DNA from 2 places in the Rhizobium sp. 62_C5_N11_2 genome. Region 1 is predicted to be linked to the other one. Evidence: riboswitches for the same ligand, from Rfam matches in the RefSeq annotation. Region 1 holds a riboswitch; the other holds the start of a gene.

The links. A riboswitch is a leader RNA that binds a small molecule or an ion and turns the genes downstream of it on or off. The one in region 1 is predicted to bind cobalamin.
Region 2: it holds a riboswitch for cobalamin, as region 1 does, so the genes downstream of both, bluB (5,6-dimethylbenzimidazole synthase) here and AB8B31_RS13115 (ABC transporter substrate-binding protein) in region 1, are expected to answer to the same signal.

What each region holds. Positions count from the first base shown of each region.
Region 1 is NZ_JBPWPW010000001.1:2,592,998-2,598,208, forward strand. Features, by position in the region: gene AB8B31_RS13110 (FecCD family ABC transporter permease) at 1-915, opposite strand, end outside; gene AB8B31_RS13115 (ABC transporter substrate-binding protein) at 921-1,937, opposite strand; cobalamin riboswitch at 2,116-2,370, opposite strand; gene AB8B31_RS13120 (tetratricopeptide repeat protein) at 2,592-3,194, shown strand; gene blh (bifunctional sulfur transferase/dioxygenase Blh) at 3,259-4,539, opposite strand; gene AB8B31_RS13130 (DsrE family protein) at 4,721-5,089, opposite strand; gene AB8B31_RS13135 (AraC family transcriptional regulator) at 5,180-5,211, shown strand, end outside.
Region 2 is NZ_JBPWPW010000001.1:2,231,818-2,237,028, reverse strand. Features, by position in the region: gene AB8B31_RS11275 (methyl-accepting chemotaxis protein) at 1-428, opposite strand, end outside; gene AB8B31_RS11270 (MFS transporter) at 699-2,102, opposite strand; cobalamin riboswitch at 2,277-2,464, shown strand; gene bluB (5,6-dimethylbenzimidazole synthase) at 2,507-3,193, shown strand; partial or broken gene AB8B31_RS11260 (molybdopterin-dependent oxidoreductase) at 3,190-3,867, shown strand; gene AB8B31_RS11255 (phosphatase PAP2 family protein) at 3,977-5,161, opposite strand.

The DNA.
Region 1 (5,211 bases):
GGCGCCGACCATGTAAATCGCACCGCCGAGCGCTGTTGCCGGCAGCAGCCGCCCATGCCCCGGCCCGACGAGGAAGCGGGCGGCGTGAGGGATGACGAGGCCAACGAAGCCGATCGAACCCACCATGCTGACGACGCTTGCCGTCATCGCCGCCGTCATGCCGAACAGCACGATTTGGACGCGGCGTACGGCAATGCCGAGCGAGGCGGCAGCATCCGTGCCGAAAGCGAAGGCGTCCAGCGCCCGCACATGGGCCATGCAGATGATGAAGCCGGCAAGCGCGATCGGCACCGACAGATAGACATCGGGCCAGCGCACGCCACTGAGCGAACCCAAAAGCCAGAACAGGATGCCGCGCGCCTGCTCGGCATTCGCCGATGTCGTCACGATGTAGGAGGTCAGCGCATTGAAGAGCTGCGAACCGGCGACGCCGCAAAGGATGATGCGCTCGCCGCTTCCTCCCGCACCCGTTGCCAGGAAGCCGACCAGCAGAAAGGCGATCACCGCACCGATGAAGGCGCCGCTCGAGAGGCCGAGAATACCGTAGCCGAAGCCGAGGATCATCACGCAGACGGCGCCCGTCGAGGCGCCGGCGGAGATGCCGAGCACATAGGGTTCGGCCAGCGGATTGCGCAGCAGCGCCTGCAGGATCGCACCGCAAAGCGAGAGCGATGCGCCGGCGCTGGCCGCGACGAGCGCGCGGCTCAGACGATAATCCCAGACGATGCCCTGGTGGATGCGGCTGATCTCGAAATTCGTTCCGAACAGCCGGTTCGAGACCGCCTCCGCCGTGGTCGCAACGGGAATTGCGATCTCGCCGATGGAAACGGCAAGGCTGATCATCAGCCCGAGCAGGAGAAGTGCGGCAATGGTGAGCGCGGCAAGCGCCCACCATCCCTGTTGCCTGACCGACATTGCCTTCACTGCGCCAGGCCGAAGGACTTGATGCCGTTCGCCAATGTCTCGATGCCATCGATCGTGCGGATCGTCGGGTTCATCGACTGCGCGTCCATCATCACGAAGTGCTTGTTTTTGACCGCGTCGAGCTCCTTGGTCACAGGGTCGTTCTCAAGAAAATCGACCTTGACCTTAGGATCGTCAGCCGCATAACGGCGGCGGTCCATGGTCGCGAGCACGATGACGGCAGGGTTCGCCTGGGCGATGGTTTCCCAACCCACCAGCGGCCATTCCTCTTCCGTGGTGACGACGTTCTTCGCACCGATCGTCTTCAGGATATAGGCGGGCGCGCTGTTCTTGCCGGCGATGAAGGCGTCGCCGCTGACCTCTTTGCTGGAGAACCAGAAGACGACGGGCAGGTTCTTGCCCGATGCGCCCGATATCGACGCGACAGCATCCGCCTCGCGCTTCTTCAGCGCCGAAATCAGCGCATCGCCGCGGTCCTTCACGTCGAAAATCTCCGAGAGCTCGGCGATTTCCCGGTAGATCAGGTCCATCGTGAACAATTCCCCACGCACGCCGTCGCCGCCATCTGTGTTGACCTTGGCGACGCAATCGGCCGGCGCGAGATAGGTATTGATCCCGAGATCCTTGAACTGTTCCCGCTTGCCGACGGAGCCCTGCGCGCCGACATGCCATTCGAACTCGGCCGCCACCAGGTCGGGCTCCTGCCCGACGACGGATTCGAAGCTCGGATCGTTGTCGGCAAGCCGCTTTATCTTGCTGTTGGCCTCGGCATATTGCGGCAGGACTGGACCGACCCAGACGGCCGTCCCGGCGATCTTGTCGGCAAGGCCGAGCGAGAAAAGAATTTCGGTCATACCCTGGCCGATCGAAACGATCCTGGCGGGCGCCTTCTGAAAAGTCACCTGCTGGCCGCAATTACTGACGGTCAGGGGGTAGTGCGTCGCGGCAAGGCTTGGTGCCGCAAGGCCGGCGAGCCCGAAGGCAAATGTCATGGCGGCGAGAATCTGGCGCATGGAAAACCTCGATGAAGGAAAAAATCACGGCCGTTCCGCGCATGTGCGCGGACCGAAAGCACGCTTAAGCGTGCCCTAGCCGCAGGAGGCCCAATCGAGACGGATGCATGCCGGAATTCGGCGAAGGTTCAGCAGGTCAATCATATCTGTTCCTTGTCCGGGCATCCCCGCCCGGTTGATTGGATCGTGATTGACGGCAGGTCTCCTGGCTTGCGGATATCCGTCGTTACATCCGCCTTCCCGCGATATCCGCAGTGGCAGGGCCATAGGCCCTTCAGAGATGGCCAGTCGCTGGCCACTCCTGAGATGATCGACAATCCGCTTACAGTTGCGGGGGCAGCCACGGTCTCGGTCCCTACTGGGTCGTCCTCACCGTGTTCCCTATTAATCCCCTTGGAGTCATCTTCAGGGAACCGTCGAACCCAGTTACGTCGCAGACCTGCCTAACGTCAATGATTATTGCGGAGGATCGTGCCGGCCCACCGCGGCAAATTGCGAGACCTCGAAGCAAAACTCGCGAGCACCCTCGCGCAAAAGCTATCGTCTGCGGCGCTGGCGTCGGGTCATCAGTCGGCGTGCGTCACGACGGATTGCGGAAGGCGGGCCCCCGACATAGCTTTGGCGCCACCGATTTCAACGAGGTCTGATGTAGCAATGAGCAATCCGGATAGCACCGATCTCGCCGCAGCCAGGATAGACGCAATTCGCCAAGCAGCCGAGCAAGGCGATGCACAAGCACAATTTGAATTAGGCCATATGACCGCACGAGGTGAAGGTGTCACCGGGGATAAAGCCGAAGGCGCGAGATGGCTTCGGAAAGCGGGCGAACAAGGTCATGTCGATGCGCAATTCCTCCTGGCTGGCCTGTATCTCATGGGGGACGGCGTTGCACAGAGCGCGCCGGAAGGCGTCGAGTGGCTTGATAGAGGCGCCAGTCAAGGCCATGCCGACGCACAGTATTTATTGGGCTTGATGAGAGAGGACGGCGACGGTTGCGATATCGATCCAACAGACGCCGTGAGATGGTACGGCCAGGCCGCAAACCAGGATCATGCCGGTGCGCAATACAGGCTAGCCCAAATGAAAGAGCACGGCGTGGGCTGCGAGATCAATCTGACAGAGGCTTTCAAATGGTACCGTCGTGCAGCGCTTCAGGATTACCCTGATGCAAGAGAAGATCTGCTCGATTTATGTCGTGCACATCCAGACCTGCCGCTTCCAGTATCAGAATTGCTCGATGGCAAAGGTCGTTCCTGATACTCAGCCCTTTGTCCGGCGGCGCAATCGTCCAGACGCCGTCGCCGTCCTATTCACTCCGCCCCTACAACGCATCCAGCGGTATCTTCAAATACCGCCGGCCGTTCTCCTCCGGCTCGGGCAACCGCCCGCCGCGGATATTGACCTGCAGCGCATGCAACATCAGCTTCGGCTTCGGCAGCGTGCGGTCGCGCGCCTGGCGCAGCGCAACGAAGCCGGCCTGGTCGATGCCTGCGATATGAGGATTGGCGCTTTTCTGGGCGGTCACCGTGCTTTCCCAGCGGGGGTGGCGGCCGCCGGGCTGGTAGTCGTGGCCGGAAAAGAGCCGGGTCTCCTCGGGCAGCAATAGGATGGCCTGGATCGAGTGCCAGAGGGCACTGGCGCTGCCGCCCGGAAAATCGGTTCGCGCCGTGCCGGAATCCGGCGTGAACACTGTGTCGTGCACGAAGGCGGCGTCGCCGACTACATAGGTCACTGAGGCGAGTGTGTGCCCGGGCGAAAACATCACGCGGGCTTTAAGCGCACCGATCTCGAAGGCGTCGCCATCGGCAAACAGCCGGTCCCATTGCGAGCCGTCGGCTTTAAGCGCCGGCCAGTTGTAGATCTCCTTCCAGAGCATCTGCACGTCGGTGACATGGGCGCCGATCGCCGTCGGCGCGCCGGTCTTCTCATGCAGATAATCCGCGGCGGAGAAATGATCGGCATGCGGATGCGTGTCGAGGATCCACTCGACCGTCAGCCCCTCACTTTTGATATGAGCGAGGATGGCGTCGGCGTTGGCCGTTCCCGTCGCCCCCGACATCTCGTCGAAATCGAGGACCGGGTCGATGATGGCGCAGCGTTTCGTCGCCGGGTCGGAAACGACATATTGTACACTGCAGGTGCGGGGCTCGAAGAAGGCCTTCACATGAGCCGCCTGCCCTGCCCGCTTTTCCAGAAAGCGGCGCGCGCCGGCAAGATCGAAGCCGAGGTTTTGACCGAAGGCCTCGACATCTCCGGGCTTCATCCGCCCGTCGAGCACCTCGCCCAGTGCATAGAGCGTCAACGCTCGTGTGCCGCTCTTGCAATGGGCGACGACCGGTCCCTTGGCCTCGGCCATCGCTGCCTGGAAGGCACGGATATCGGCCTCGGTGATCTCGGTTCCCTTCACCGGCACGAAGCTGTAGGCGAGCCCGGCGGTGGCGGCGGAAGCCTTTTCCGCGGTATTGCCCGGCTGCCCCGGCTCCTCGCCATCCGGTCGGGCATTGATGACGGCGGCAAAACCATCAGCCGCGAAGGCGGCAAAACCTGCGGCGTCGGGCTGCTCCGCCACCGATATCAGCTCATTGACCCTCACGGATGTCATCGAAGCCCCCGCGCTGCCGCTCCAGGCATTATCGCACGTATATCGATACAATCTCACAAGTATATTGCCGAACGCAAGAATAGGCGTTTGGTATTTCTCTGCACCTGTCGCCGATCCGCAAAGCCTGAAGAAACCGGTGGGAGACGCCGCCCAAACTCCCGCCCATCCCGACGGAGTATCGTCAAAACGATAGCGTCGCAGCTCCTTCCTTGATCTCGGCATGCATGGCGCTGGCACCGACGATGACGACGCCGTCGAGCAAGTCTTCCTGCGTATAACCGCGCGAGGTCACACAGGGCGGGCAAGCCCAGATCGTGCCGCCGCGCTGCTGGAAATTCTCGATCAGGCTCGACAGCGGATCGAGCGGCGGCACATGCGTCATGCGCTGGCCGCCCTTGCGCACCAGGTCGATCCCGGTGCTGGTGAGGAACACCGAGACCTTCAGCCCGGCGGTGATGCCGCCATTGGCAATGGTGAAGGCGACGGAGGAAAGTTCGGATTCGATGCCTTTGTTGACGAGCACGACCAGCTTGTCGCTTTGGGTTTGCATAGTATTCTCCCGTTTGTCAGGGTGAACAGCGTTCACCCTGTTTGAACGAGCTGATGATAGGAGGGTGCGCGGGGCGCGTATTTGGCCGGAATGCGTGAAGCCTTGTCCGAAAATCCAGGCGC
Region 2 (5,211 bases), 360 kb from region 1:
ATGATCGTGACCACGCCGGCGGATGTTCCGCTATCATCGACAGTCGTCTTTTCCGGTTTCGCGCTGAGACGCTTCGCCAGATCGGCGGGTGCAGGCAAACCGTTGATGCCGTCGCGTGTCCACGTATCGACTGATGCCGGTTCCGCGTTGAATGCGGCAAACTGTACAAGATCGAGCGAGGGGTCGTCGCGGTAGAGCGAATAAGCCTCGCGAACGGCGTTCGCCTTCCCCCATTTCACGCCGCCGGCGGCCAGAGATGCAAACTGCTCCGCATCCTTGGACCAGTTCGCCTTGGCGCCATCGATCAACGCCCGGGTTTCGTACATCCAGGTATAGGTGGCGAAAGCGGAAATGCCGCAGAGGTTTACGGCAACGATAATCGCCGCCAGCTTGGCTGTCAGAGGCATCGTTTTCAAAAAATGGAACATTCCGCGGCGGCCTAGAATTGCGGCTCAGTCGGACATGTTCCCGACTGGCGTATCAATACGGGCATCGACGCTGACGGTCGCATCACGAGCGCTCATGCCCATGTCCTGATAGCAACCCAAAACGCGCAAACGCAGTGTGTATTTGATGTGTGAATAAATCATAAAGTAGAAAGGAATGCTGAGCACACGCGTGCCATTCGCGCCTGCTCCCGCCGGCGCCGAGCCTTGCGAACCGGTGGGTGTAGCAGGGTTTCCGTGGCGTCAGGGAGATCAGCTATTTTCAGCCACGGCCTCTTCCGGCTCGACGTGCCGGCGCTTGCGGCCGTGCGCCGTCAGTTCAGCGCCAGCATCGTGGGGCAGGCGCAGGAAGGTGATGCAGGCCAGCGCCGAAATCGCCGAGACGCTGAAGAAGGCGATGTGGAAATCCGAGACCAGCAGCCTGCCGTCGTGAAAGCTGCTGGAAATTTCGAGGATGCCGCCGGCGATCGCCACACCCATCGCCATGGAGATACGCTGGGCAACGGCATTGATTGCGGTTGCCTGGCTGCTGTCGGCACCATCGACATCGCCGAAGGCCATGGCGTTGACGCCCGAGAAAGCCATGGAGCGGAACAGGCCGCCGATCAGCAGGCAGGCCATGATCAGGAACAGTGGCGTTTCGGCGGTGAACAGGCCGTTGATGCCGAGGAAGATCGCCGCCAGCAAGGTGGTGAGGGAGATCACCGTGCGGAAGCCGAAGGCATTGAAGGTGCGCGAGGCGGCGAATTTCGAGCCCATGGAGCCGAGCGCGCTGACGAAGGTGACCGAGCCCGATTGCAGCGGCGTCAGGCCGAAGCCGAGCTGGAGCATCAGCGGCATCAGGAAAGGCAGGGCGCCAAGTCCCATGCGGAAATTCGAGGCGCCGAGGATCGCCGCCCGAAACATCGGGTAGCGGAACATCTTCGGATCGAGAAGCGGATAGGGCACGCGGCGCGCATGCAGGAGGTAGAGGAGGCCGGCAAGGATGCCGATCGCAACCGTGACATAACCGTAGACAACGGGCACGGCCGGCAGGCTGATCACCGACAGGCCGAAGACGAAGCCGGAGAAGCCTAGGCCGCAAAGGAAGAAGCCGGGGAAATCCATCGGCCGGGGACTGCGTGGCTCAACCGCCGGCAGGAAACGGGTGACGAGGATGATGCCGAGCACGCCGATCGGGACGTTGATCCAGAAGATCCAGTGCCAGGTGAGGTAGGTTGTGAGGAAGCCGCCGATCGGCGGACCCATGATCGGACCGATCAACGCTGGAATGGTGAGCCAGGCCATGGCATCGACGAGTTCGTGACGCGGCGTTCCCCGGACCAGCAGCAGGCGGCTGACCGGCGTCATCATCGAGCCGCCGGCGCCCTGGATCAGGCGTGAGATGACGAAGGCCGTGATCGAATTGGAAAAGGCGCAGGCGATCGAGCCGATCATGAAAACGAAGATCGCCATGCGGAAGATGTTGCGTGCGCCGAAACGATCGGACATCCAGCCGCTGATCGGGATGAAGATCGCCAGCGCCACGAGATAGCTGGTAACGGCGAGCTTCAGCGCGATCGGCGAGGTGCCGATATCGGCTGCGATCGCCGGTAGGCTGGTGGCGATCACGGTCGAATCCATCTGTTCCATGAACAGGGCGACCGCAAGGATCATGGGCGTGAGGCGGGGCACGGGCAACCAAAGTGCAAAGAGAAAAAGTGCGGCGCCATGGGCGTCGGTCAGGATCGGTTTGTTTCTAAGGCAGCGATGCGCCTCTGTCCATGAAGTCGATGTCGCATGCAACGTGTCGGCGGTATGAGGGCCGGCTTGCCGCCGCCGCGCTTTCCTGAAATAGATGCGCTGTCAGGTGCCCGCCGTCCAGGCGGGAGAATCGGGAATCCGGTGCAAAGCCGGAACGTGCCCAACGCTGTAAGGCCGACGCTTGCCGCTTCATCACGCCACTGGCTTCTCGCCGGGAAGGCTGCGGCAGACGGATGACGCCGAGTCAGAAGACCGGCCTGGCTAGATAGACCGATCCGCGCGGACGGCGGGGCGGTTGCGTTGTTGGGGATTTGACGATGCGACCCTTTGATGAGGATGCCCTTTCAGCGGCGTCCGGTTTTTCCTTGGCCGAACGCGAGGCCGTCTATCATGCGATCATGACGCGACGCGACGTTCGCAGCCAGTTCCTGCCCGATCCCTTGCCGGATGATCTTGTGCAGCGGCTGCTGACGGCAGCCCATCATGCACCCTCCGTCGGCTTCATGCAGCCGTGGAATTTCATTCTGGTGAAAAGCGCAACCGTGCGGGCGCGCGTCCGGGATGCTTTTGCGAGGGCCAACGAGGAGGCGGCGCTGATGTTCGAAGGCGAACGGCGGCAGGTCTACCGCTCGCTCAAGCTTGAAGGCATTGTCGAGGCGCCGCTCGGCATATGCGTGACCTGCGATCCTACCCGCAGCGGCAGCGTCGTGCTGGGGCGCACGCACAATCCCAGGATGGATAGCTATTCCACAGTTTGCGCCATCCAGAATCTCTGGCTTGCGGCGCGGGCGGAAGGGGTCGGGATCGGCTGGGTCAGCATCTTTCATGAAGGCGAGCTGAAGAGCATTCTCGGCATACCCCAGCATGTCGAGGTGGTCGCCTGGCTCTGTGCCGGTTTCGTCGACCGGCTCTATGACGAGCCGGAACTGTCCGTCAAAGGCTGGCGGCAGCGGCTGCCGCTCGATGAACTCGTCTTCCATGATGGATGGGGACTGAACACCTAGAGGTCGTCTTCTTCGGCACCGACAAAGGCGAGGTCACGATTCGCGACATCAAGATGCAACAGAACTTCGCTCGCAGCATGTCGCTCGCCGACGCGATGAACCCCGACAATCTGCTCTGCTACGAAATGAACGGGGCGACCCTGCCTGCCCCCAACGGTTTCCCGCTGCGGCTGATAACTCCGGGCTGGTACGGGATTGCCAACGTCAAGTGGCTGAAGGGCATCGAGGTTCGCGACACCCGCTTCATGAGCCTGCTGATGGGCCGCGACTATGTCACCATCCGGGAGGAAGAGCACAACGGCGAGACCGTGCGGGCCGAGACCTCGGTCGGCCGGGCCTTGCTGAAATCCGCGCCCGCCAAGGTCACGCGCAACGACTCGGGTCACCGGGTCGTCGGCGCAGCCTGGGGTGCACCGATCGACCGGGTCGAACTGAAAATTGATCAAGGGCCCTGGATGCCGGCAGTCATCGATCACAGCGAGGAGGCCGAATACGCCTGGAAGATTTGGTCACTGGATTGGCCAAATCCCTCGCCTGGAGAACACACGGTGACCTCGCGCGCGATCAGTACCGCAGGGCAAATTCAACCGGCGATGGACGATCCCTTGATCGCCAAAAAGCACACATACTGGGAAAGCAATGGCCAGGTGACGCGCCGCATCCGCATCGTTTGAGAAACGTTGCTGCCTCGCACGTCGGCTGCTGAGTGAACGGAACGTTCCACCGAGAACCCCTCGCTTAGGATTGCGACATTTCAGGAGAAAGGCGCTAGCGGCCCTTCCGCTAGTCTGCCCCGTCTTTTTTTGCCCGCTCGATGAATTTCCCGGCGACTGCTTTGCCAAGTGCGGCACCGGCCCGGTTGTCCATTTCATAGTGGATGCCGGCCCAGATGCGGGAATCGCCCGCTTCCTTGCCGACCGTTCGGATGAACTCCGCCTGGTCGGGGAACAGATAGGCAAGCACCTCGCATCGGGCAGTCGACAACGTGGAGTGATTCGACGGATAACTGGGATGGGCCGGCACTGCGAACAGGGGAGTGATGCTCGGGTCAAGCATGTTGGGCCGCAGGTACCAATAAGCGTATTTCCCGTCGTTGCTTGCAATGTAGGCGTCGTAGTAGACCGTTGCGAGCATCGCGTAAGCCCGTGCGGCGCGCGGCGGGTTCGAATCCGTCTTGTCCTCGAACATCCACTTGCTGGCATAGTCATACCAGTCGGTGAACAGGCCGGATGGGCTTTGCCAGTAGAACGCCTTGTAGCTGTTGGGGAATTTTCGCTCAAACTGGCGGACTGCATCCGTCTCGGCCTTCACGGCCGCAGACTTGCAGTCGGGCGGAGTCGGTGGCCTGAATTCATCGGCTGTCTCGAGCAGGATCGGCTTCCAGTTTGGCATGGTTGCATTGGCGGGTTTGTCTCCGACCCACATGCACGGCCCGGTCGGCACGGTGCCGGTCCAGACGGCATCGGAGCCGTCGGCCTTTGCCCGCGCAATCACTTGCTCTGCCACGCGTCGCCCCAGTTCCAGGCCGGCGGATGAATCGCTTGGGAACTGGACACCGGCAAGGACACGCGACTGTGCGGCTTCTTCGGCCATCGCCTGGAACGACGACGCCTCGTCGGGAAAGAAATAGGCAAGAACGGTCGCGGCGGCGGCGGCGGCGGCCGCGTGTTCGGATGGATAAGCGGGACTCCGAGGCGTAGGCAGCGCAGTCGGCAGTGTCGTATCCACCTCGCTCGGGCGGGGGCGATTGTAGAAGTATTTCGACTCCCAAGCCGCGATGGTGGCGTCGTAGACCGCCATCGTCAAATAGGTGTAGACGCGATGCGCATTGGGGATCGTCTGGTTTGCGAGAAGACGGTTGTTGACCAGGTCAATCCATCGATAGCCGGGCGAACCGGCGTCCCAGAATGTGATCTTGGCGGCGACCTGCGCATCGTTCTTTGCGACAAGTTCGCGGACCTGCTCCAACTCGGTTGCAGAAGTATCCGGTGGGGGCGGGACTCGGAAGTCTTTGCCCG